DNA from 2 places in the Kitasatospora sp. NPDC058444 genome. Region 1 is predicted to be linked to the other one. Evidence: riboswitches for the same ligand, from Rfam matches in the RefSeq annotation. Region 1 holds a riboswitch; the other holds the start of a gene.
The links. A riboswitch is a leader RNA that binds a small molecule or an ion and turns the genes downstream of it on or off. The one in region 1 is predicted to bind cyclic di-AMP.

Region 2: linked by a shared signal. The riboswitch ahead of ACFWP2_RS07865 (transglycosylase family protein) and the one ahead of ACFWP2_RS30800 (M23 family metallopeptidase) in region 1 are both predicted to bind cyclic di-AMP.

The regions. Positions count from the first base shown of each region.
Region 1 covers NZ_JBHXLL010000039.1:65,978-69,234, reverse strand. The annotation lists gene ACFWP2_RS30805 (hypothetical protein) at 1-436, shown strand, start outside; gene ACFWP2_RS30800 (M23 family metallopeptidase) at 547-1,395, opposite strand; cyclic di-AMP (ydaO/yuaA leader) riboswitch at 1,408-1,566, opposite strand; gene ACFWP2_RS30795 (YiaA/YiaB family inner membrane protein) at 1,775-2,065, shown strand; gene ACFWP2_RS30790 (alpha/beta fold hydrolase) at 2,191-3,018, shown strand; gene ACFWP2_RS30785 (TetR/AcrR family transcriptional regulator) at 3,088-3,257, shown strand, end outside.
Region 2 covers NZ_JBHXLL010000004.1:343,790-347,046, forward strand. The annotation lists gene ACFWP2_RS07865 (transglycosylase family protein) at 1-1,269, opposite strand, end outside; cyclic di-AMP (ydaO/yuaA leader) riboswitch at 1,256-1,426, opposite strand; gene ACFWP2_RS07870 (hypothetical protein) at 1,881-2,834, opposite strand.

The sequences.
Region 1 (3,257 bases):
CGACGAAGCGGCGGTGCGGGACTGGCTGGCCGGTTTCGGGGAGCTCGCGGAGGAGGAGCGGCTGGCCGCGTACGAGGCGCTGGTGCCGGCCGGCTGGCTGGACGAGCCGGACGAGCAGGGCTGGGGCCCGGGCCGGGTGCTGTCGGTCGGCATGGCCACGGACGGCGCCCGGCGGCTGCTGGAGCAGGGCCTGATGCGGCGCAGCTACCGCAACCTGGCCGAGCTGACCGCCCAGGGGCGGCCGATGCCGGACGAACTGGCCGGGGACTTCGGGCAGTTCGAGGAGGCGGCGGTCGACGCGGCGCTCGACCTGTTCGGCGGCTGGACGGTGCCGGGGCTGCCGCGGCTGCTGGTGACGGAGTTCCCGGAGCTGGCGCCGGAGCCGGGCCAGGAGGAGATCGAGGCGTACCTGGCGCAGCTGCCCGCCGAGGAGTGAGACCTCGCACGAAGGCCCCCGGCCCGTCGAGGACGGTTTCCGGGGGCCTTCGTGCGAGTGCGTCGCGCCCTGCGCCTCTGCGGGGTGCGCCGGGCTCTTTCGCGGGTCGGTCAGGGGTTGAGGCCGCGCTGCTGGAGCCAGGGCTCCGGGTCGACCGGGGCGCCGCCGCCGGGGCGGACCTCCATGTGCAGGTGCGGGCCGGTGACGTTGCCGGTCGCGCCGACCTTGCCGATCTGCTGGCCGGAGGCGACCTTGCCGGAGCCCTTGGTGATCGAGGAGAGGTGGCAGTACCAGATCTCGGTGCCGTCGGGCAGGGTCTCGACGATCCGGTAGCCGTACGAGCCGGCCCAGCCGGCCGAGGTGATGGTGCCCTGGCCGAGCGCGTAGACCGGGGTGCCGGTGTCGGCGGCGAAGTCCAGGCCGGTGTGCAGGTTGGCCCAGTAGCGGGCGCTCTGGCCGTAGTGGGCGGAGAGCCGGTAGTCCTGCACCGGGAGGGTGAGGGCGGCGGCCTTGGCCCGCTCGGCCTCCTCGGCGGCGCGCTTGGCCTCGGCCTCCTTGGCGGCGGCCTTGGCCTCCGCCTCCTGGGCGGCCTGGAGCCGGGCGGTCTCCTCGGCGGCGGTGCGCTGACTGTCGGCCTGGTGCTGGATGCGGGCGGCGAGCGCGAGGCCGGGGTCGGCGGAGAGGGCGACCGGGGTCTCGTCCGGGGCCTCGACGGCGGGGGCGGCGGCCGGGGTCGCCGAGGCGAAGCCGGTGGCGCCCAGGGTGGCGGCGACGGCGGTGACGCCGAGCAGCGGGGAGGCTCCGCGGGTCTGACGCGGCATCCGGTGGCGGTTGGTCTCGACCTCTGCGGCGAAGCCCTCCGGGCCGAAGGCCTCGGGGCGGTCCGTGCCGGGGTGGTCGAGGAGCTGGGTACCGGCTGCGAAGCCGGCCGGGTGTGCCGGGGTGTGCGTCGACGCCACGGAGGCGCGCTCCTTTCCTTCCTTCGCGCCTACCGGGTTAGCTGACGGGTTCGGAGCAGGAAGGTCTCCTACGGCCGGGCCGGGGCCCTGCCGATTCACCCCAAGGAACGTGGTTCCCCGGCTCCCTGACCTGCCCGGGGGCGGGTCGGCGGGATTAGGCGACGGCGCACGGTGCCGTCTGGGTACGGCGTTGACAACCGCGCTGCGTTATCAAACGTTAATCCTAGGAGGCTCTGATTCCAAGCCATCCGTTCGGAGCAGCCTAGGGCAAAGTGATCGGACGTCAACGAACGACACCACCGAACGGCCTCCCGTACACACTCCCATCTGAGTACCGCTACTCATGTGCGCCCCGTCGAGGCGGTCGCATCCTGACGCCATGAGCGCACACATGCAGACCCGCACCACGGCCGCGTACCACGTCCAGGCCGTCCTCTCCTTCGCCCTGTCGGGCACCGCCCTCGCCGCCGGGATCGCCTACCTGCCGGTCGGCGGCTGGACCAGGGCCTTCCTCGGGCTCGGCCTCCTCTACACCGTCACCTCCGCGTTCACCCTGGCGAAGGTGATCCGGGACCGGCAGGAGTCCAACGAGGTGGTCACCCGGGTGGACCAGGCCCGACTGGAGAAGCTGCTCAGCGAGCACGACCCGTTCAAGGTGGAGGGAGTGTGACCCGAGCCGGGGACTGTGACCCGAGCCGCGGCCGATCGCTTGACGGCTAAGGCTATTAGCCTTAGCTTTATGGCTATCGGCACTCACCGCCGACGCCCCGCACCGGCGGCCCGAGGAGGACCACCATGAACGGCACCATCACCCCGAGCACCCAGTACCTGACCGTCCCCGGCGGCCGGATCGCCTTCGACGACACCCGGCAGGGCCACGGCACCCCCGTCGTCCTGCTCCCGGGCATGCTCGACAGCCGGGCCGCGTACCGGCACCTGCGCCCGCTGCTCGTCGCCGCCGGCCACCGCGTCGTCACCATGGACCTGCGGGGCTTCGGCGAGTCCTCCGTCGCATGGGACGACTACAGCCCCGCCGCCGTCGCCGGCGACGTCCTCGCCCTGCTCGACCACCTCGGCATCGAGCGCGCCGTCCTCGCCGGGAACTCCTACACCGGGGCGACCGTCGTCAAGGCCGCCGGGGACGCGCCCGAGCGGGTCGCCGGGATCGTGCTGCTCGACGCCTTCGTCGAGAGCCCGCCGCCGGGCGCCCTGATGCGCGCCGTCATGGGCCTGATGGGGGTCTCCCTCGTCCACTGGCCGGCCTCCTGGGGCTTCTACCTGCGCCGGATGGCCTTCCCCGGCGCCAAGCCCGCCGACTTCGACGCGTACGTGGACGGACTGGTCGCCGCGCTGCGCACCCCGGGGCGCAAGGCCGCCGTCCGCGGGCAGGTCCACGGCGACTCGGCGCCGGTCGGCTGGACGGCCGCGGTGCGGTGCCCGGCCCTGGTGGTCATGGGCAGCAAGGACCCCGACTTCCCGAAGCCGGAACTCGTCGCCGACCGGCAGGCCGCCGCGCTCGGCGCGCGGAAGGCGATGATCGAGGGGTCCGGGCACTACCCGATGGCCGACAACCCGACGGCCACCGCGGACGCCCTGCTGCCGTTCCTCGCCGAGCTCGGCTGAGCCCGACCCTCCGCCCCGCCCCACACCGCCCGATCCACCCGACGCCGTACGTACGGAGAGCCCGAACCCATGCCCCGCGTAGGACTGACCCCCGAGCAGGTCGTCGACCACGCCCTCGCCCTCATCGACGAGCAGGGCGCCGAGGCCCTCACCCTGGCCTCCGTCGCCACCCGGGCCGGGGTCGCCACCCCCTCGCTGTACAAACACGTCAGCGGCGGCCTGGCCGAACTGCGGCGGCT
Region 2 (3,257 bases), on a different contig from region 1:
GTCCTTGCCGTTGTTGGACCAGAACAGCAGGTCGCCCGGCTGGAGGCTGTCCAGCGAGACGTGGGTGCTGGCGGCGGCCTGGTCGGCGGCGACGCGCGGGATGGAGATGCCCGCGGCGCGCAGCGCGGCCTGGGTCAGTCCGGAGCAGTCCCAGCCGCCGTTGCCGGTGCCGCCGTAGACGTACGCCTGACCGACCTTCGACTCGGCGAAGGAGACCGCGGCGGCCATGCTGCCGGTGGCGGCCGGAGCCTGGGTCTGGGTCTGGGTGTCGGTCTGCGGGGCGGGCTTGGCGGCCGGCTTGGTGGACGGCTTGGCGGCCGGGGTCTGGGCCGGCGCGGTCGGCTGGGTGTTCACGGCACCGCCGTTCGCGGACTGGCCGGACTTCTGCGAGCGGTCGAACCAGGTGAAGTCCGAGCCGGACTTGCCGGTGGAGGACTGGCCGGCCTGGGCCTGGCCGTTGCCGCCGAAGGACAGGTGCTGGCCCGGGTAGATGGTGTCCGGGCCGTCGGTCAGGGTGCCGCGGTTGAGCTCGTACAGCCGCTGCCAGCCGCCCTGCACCTGGTGCTGGTCGGCGATCGCGGACAGCCAGTCGCCCTCGACGACCGTGTAGTCGCCGCCCTGGGCCTGCTGCTGGCGCTTCTGGACCCAGTCGCCGCGGTTGCCGGAGGTGGCGGAGTCGGTGGTGGCCTGCGCACCGTCCTGGGCGGGCGCCGCGGGCTTGGCGGCCGGGGCCTGGGACGGCGCGGGCTGTGCGGGCTTGGCGGCCGGAGCGGCCGGCTTGGCGCTCTGGGCGGGCGCGGCGGGCTTGGCGGCGGTCGAGCCCGCGGTGGAGGCGGAGGTGGAGCCCGCCGAGGTGTCGACGGTGGCCGCCGGGCCGCCCTTGGTGAGGCCGGCCTGGACCGAGCACACCGGCCAGGCGCCGGGGCCCTGCGAGGCGAGGACCTTCTCGGCGACGGCGATCTGCTGGTCCTTGGTGGCCAGGTCGGCGCGCGCCGCGAAGGCGGTGCCGCCGAAGGCGGACCAGGTGCTGGAGGTGAACTGGAGGCCGCCGTAGAAGCCGTTGCCGGTGTTGATGCTCCAGTTGCCGCCGCTCTCGCACTGGGCGACCTTGTCCCAGGTGGCGACGGAGGCGGCGGAGGCGGTGCCGGAGGCGATGCAGGGAACGGTGAGGCCGATGCCGGCGACGCCGAGGGCGGCGATCACACGACGGGTGCGGCTGGACAGGCGGGTGCCGTTGGTGGGCAGCATGAAGACGCGGTCCTCTCCCACGCCTGCGAGGTGAGCTGTCGGATTCGGGCTGGAGTTGCCCGGCCGCGCTGTGGGCGCGGCTTCACCCCTAGCCCTGGACCGTTCCGAAGACCGGTCCGGGGCGACTTACCTGTGGGTCCCCCGCTCCTGCCGTGGTGCGATTTCGCGCTGCCAGGACATCCGACGGCAGGACTCGGCGTTGCGGATGAACCGGGTTCGTGTGGTCACGAACGGGGAGCACGTTAATCAGACTTAAGTTCAAACTGCAAACCACTGTGATGCGCATCACGGTTTGGAGGAAGCTGCCAAAATTGCAGCTCTTCATGATCGTAAATGATCGTTTTCAAGCAACGGCGCTGCGGAAGCCCACAACTGGCATCGCTTCAGGAGCGGCGTGACGGCGCATCGAATCGCGCGGTGGGGCATCCCGGCAGGGGAGGCGGCGGCCCCGATTCGAGCATCCGCGGCCGCGTTTCCTATTTCCTTTCAAAGGGGCCAGAACGGACATTCCGCTTCATTGGCGTCCGACTTCCGTGCGGGCCGGTCACGGGTGGGCGGAACAAAGTCGAAGGGCCCGGAACGGAAAAACCGTTCCGGGCCCTTCGGTGCGCGCGACCGGCGCGCGGTGTCGACTACTGCCCCGAGGGCCCCTCGGAGGCCGCGTGGGCGCCGCGAACGCCCTCCGGGGCACCCTCGGCCTCGGCGGCGGCCGCCGCCTCCGCCTCGGCCCGTGCCAGGTCCTCCGGGGAGGGCGCGGGCAGCGCCGCCAGGTAGGTGGAGGCGATCAGCTGGCCGACCGACGGGTACGAGCCCAGCGGCGCGGCCGACGGGCAGCCGGTCTCCTCGGCGGCGGTGGCGAGCAGCTCGGAGTCCGCCTCCGGACCGATCACCAGCGGGGCCAGCGCCGGACGCTGCGAGCCGGTTTCCTTGAGGTGGTTGACGGCCGCGGCCACCGAGCCGGGCACGTCGAGCGCGGCGGCGACGACCGGCACGGCCAGTCGGGCGGCCAGCAGCACCCCGGTGATGCCGGCCGCGGCGGCCGCGTCCTCGCCGCCGACGGTGGTCAGCACCACGCCGTCCGCGGCGGTCGCGATGGCGAACAGCCGGGCGCGGTCGGCCCGGGCCAGCCCGGCCTCGGACAGCCGGACGTGCACGGCCTCGGCCAGCAGCGGGTGCGGGCCCAGCGGGTCGGTGACGGGCGCGCCGTACTCGGCGGCGAGCGCGTGAAGCTCGGTCAGGAAGGTGTGCGGACCGGGCACCAGCGGCACCAGGACGGGCATCGGCAGCCCGGCCTCGGCGGCCGCGGCCAGCAACTCGGCCACGGTGCGGTCCTCGTCGCCCGCGCCCTCGCCGCCGGGCAGGTAGCCGACCGCGGTCCGGACGCCGTTCTGCTCGGTGCGGACGATCGAGAGCAGTTCCTCGACGACCGAGCGGGACTCGGGCCCGGCGGTCGCGGGTACGGCGAGCACCAGGGCCGGGGCGCCGGACGGGATCTCGGGGCGCTCGGGACGACGGTGGCGCCCCCGCGCACGGGAGCCTGGAGTGCGGACGGGCAGTGGCGCGCCCGGGATGGCTGCGGTGCTCATGCCGGAGATCGTAGGACATCTGCCGGTCCGGCTTGCAGTCGGCTGCCGTACGGCTTCGGCGCGGTTGCGGCGTGGAGCCGGTGCGGAGACCGTGCGGAGCCGGTGCGAAGAGGGTGCGTCTCCGGTGCCGGTCCGGGTGCTTTGCCCATAATCCGGACATTCCGCTCCCAGCCCCCGCGGGACCGCCGACGGTTGCCACGACGTGATCCGAGGAGGCTGACGTTGCACCTGGGGCGCGTGAGATGTCTCACAGCATGAAGGTGGTTTGACGGAGGGTCACGGGGATGCGACTCCCGGCATTCGAAGATCGACATTCAGCGGGGAGGTGCTCACGGCCGGTTATCGCGCGTCCGACGATTCATCGGCTATGTCCGTTTACGTACCGTCAGGAGAAGGGTCCGTGAAGAGTTCGCGGTTGCGCGC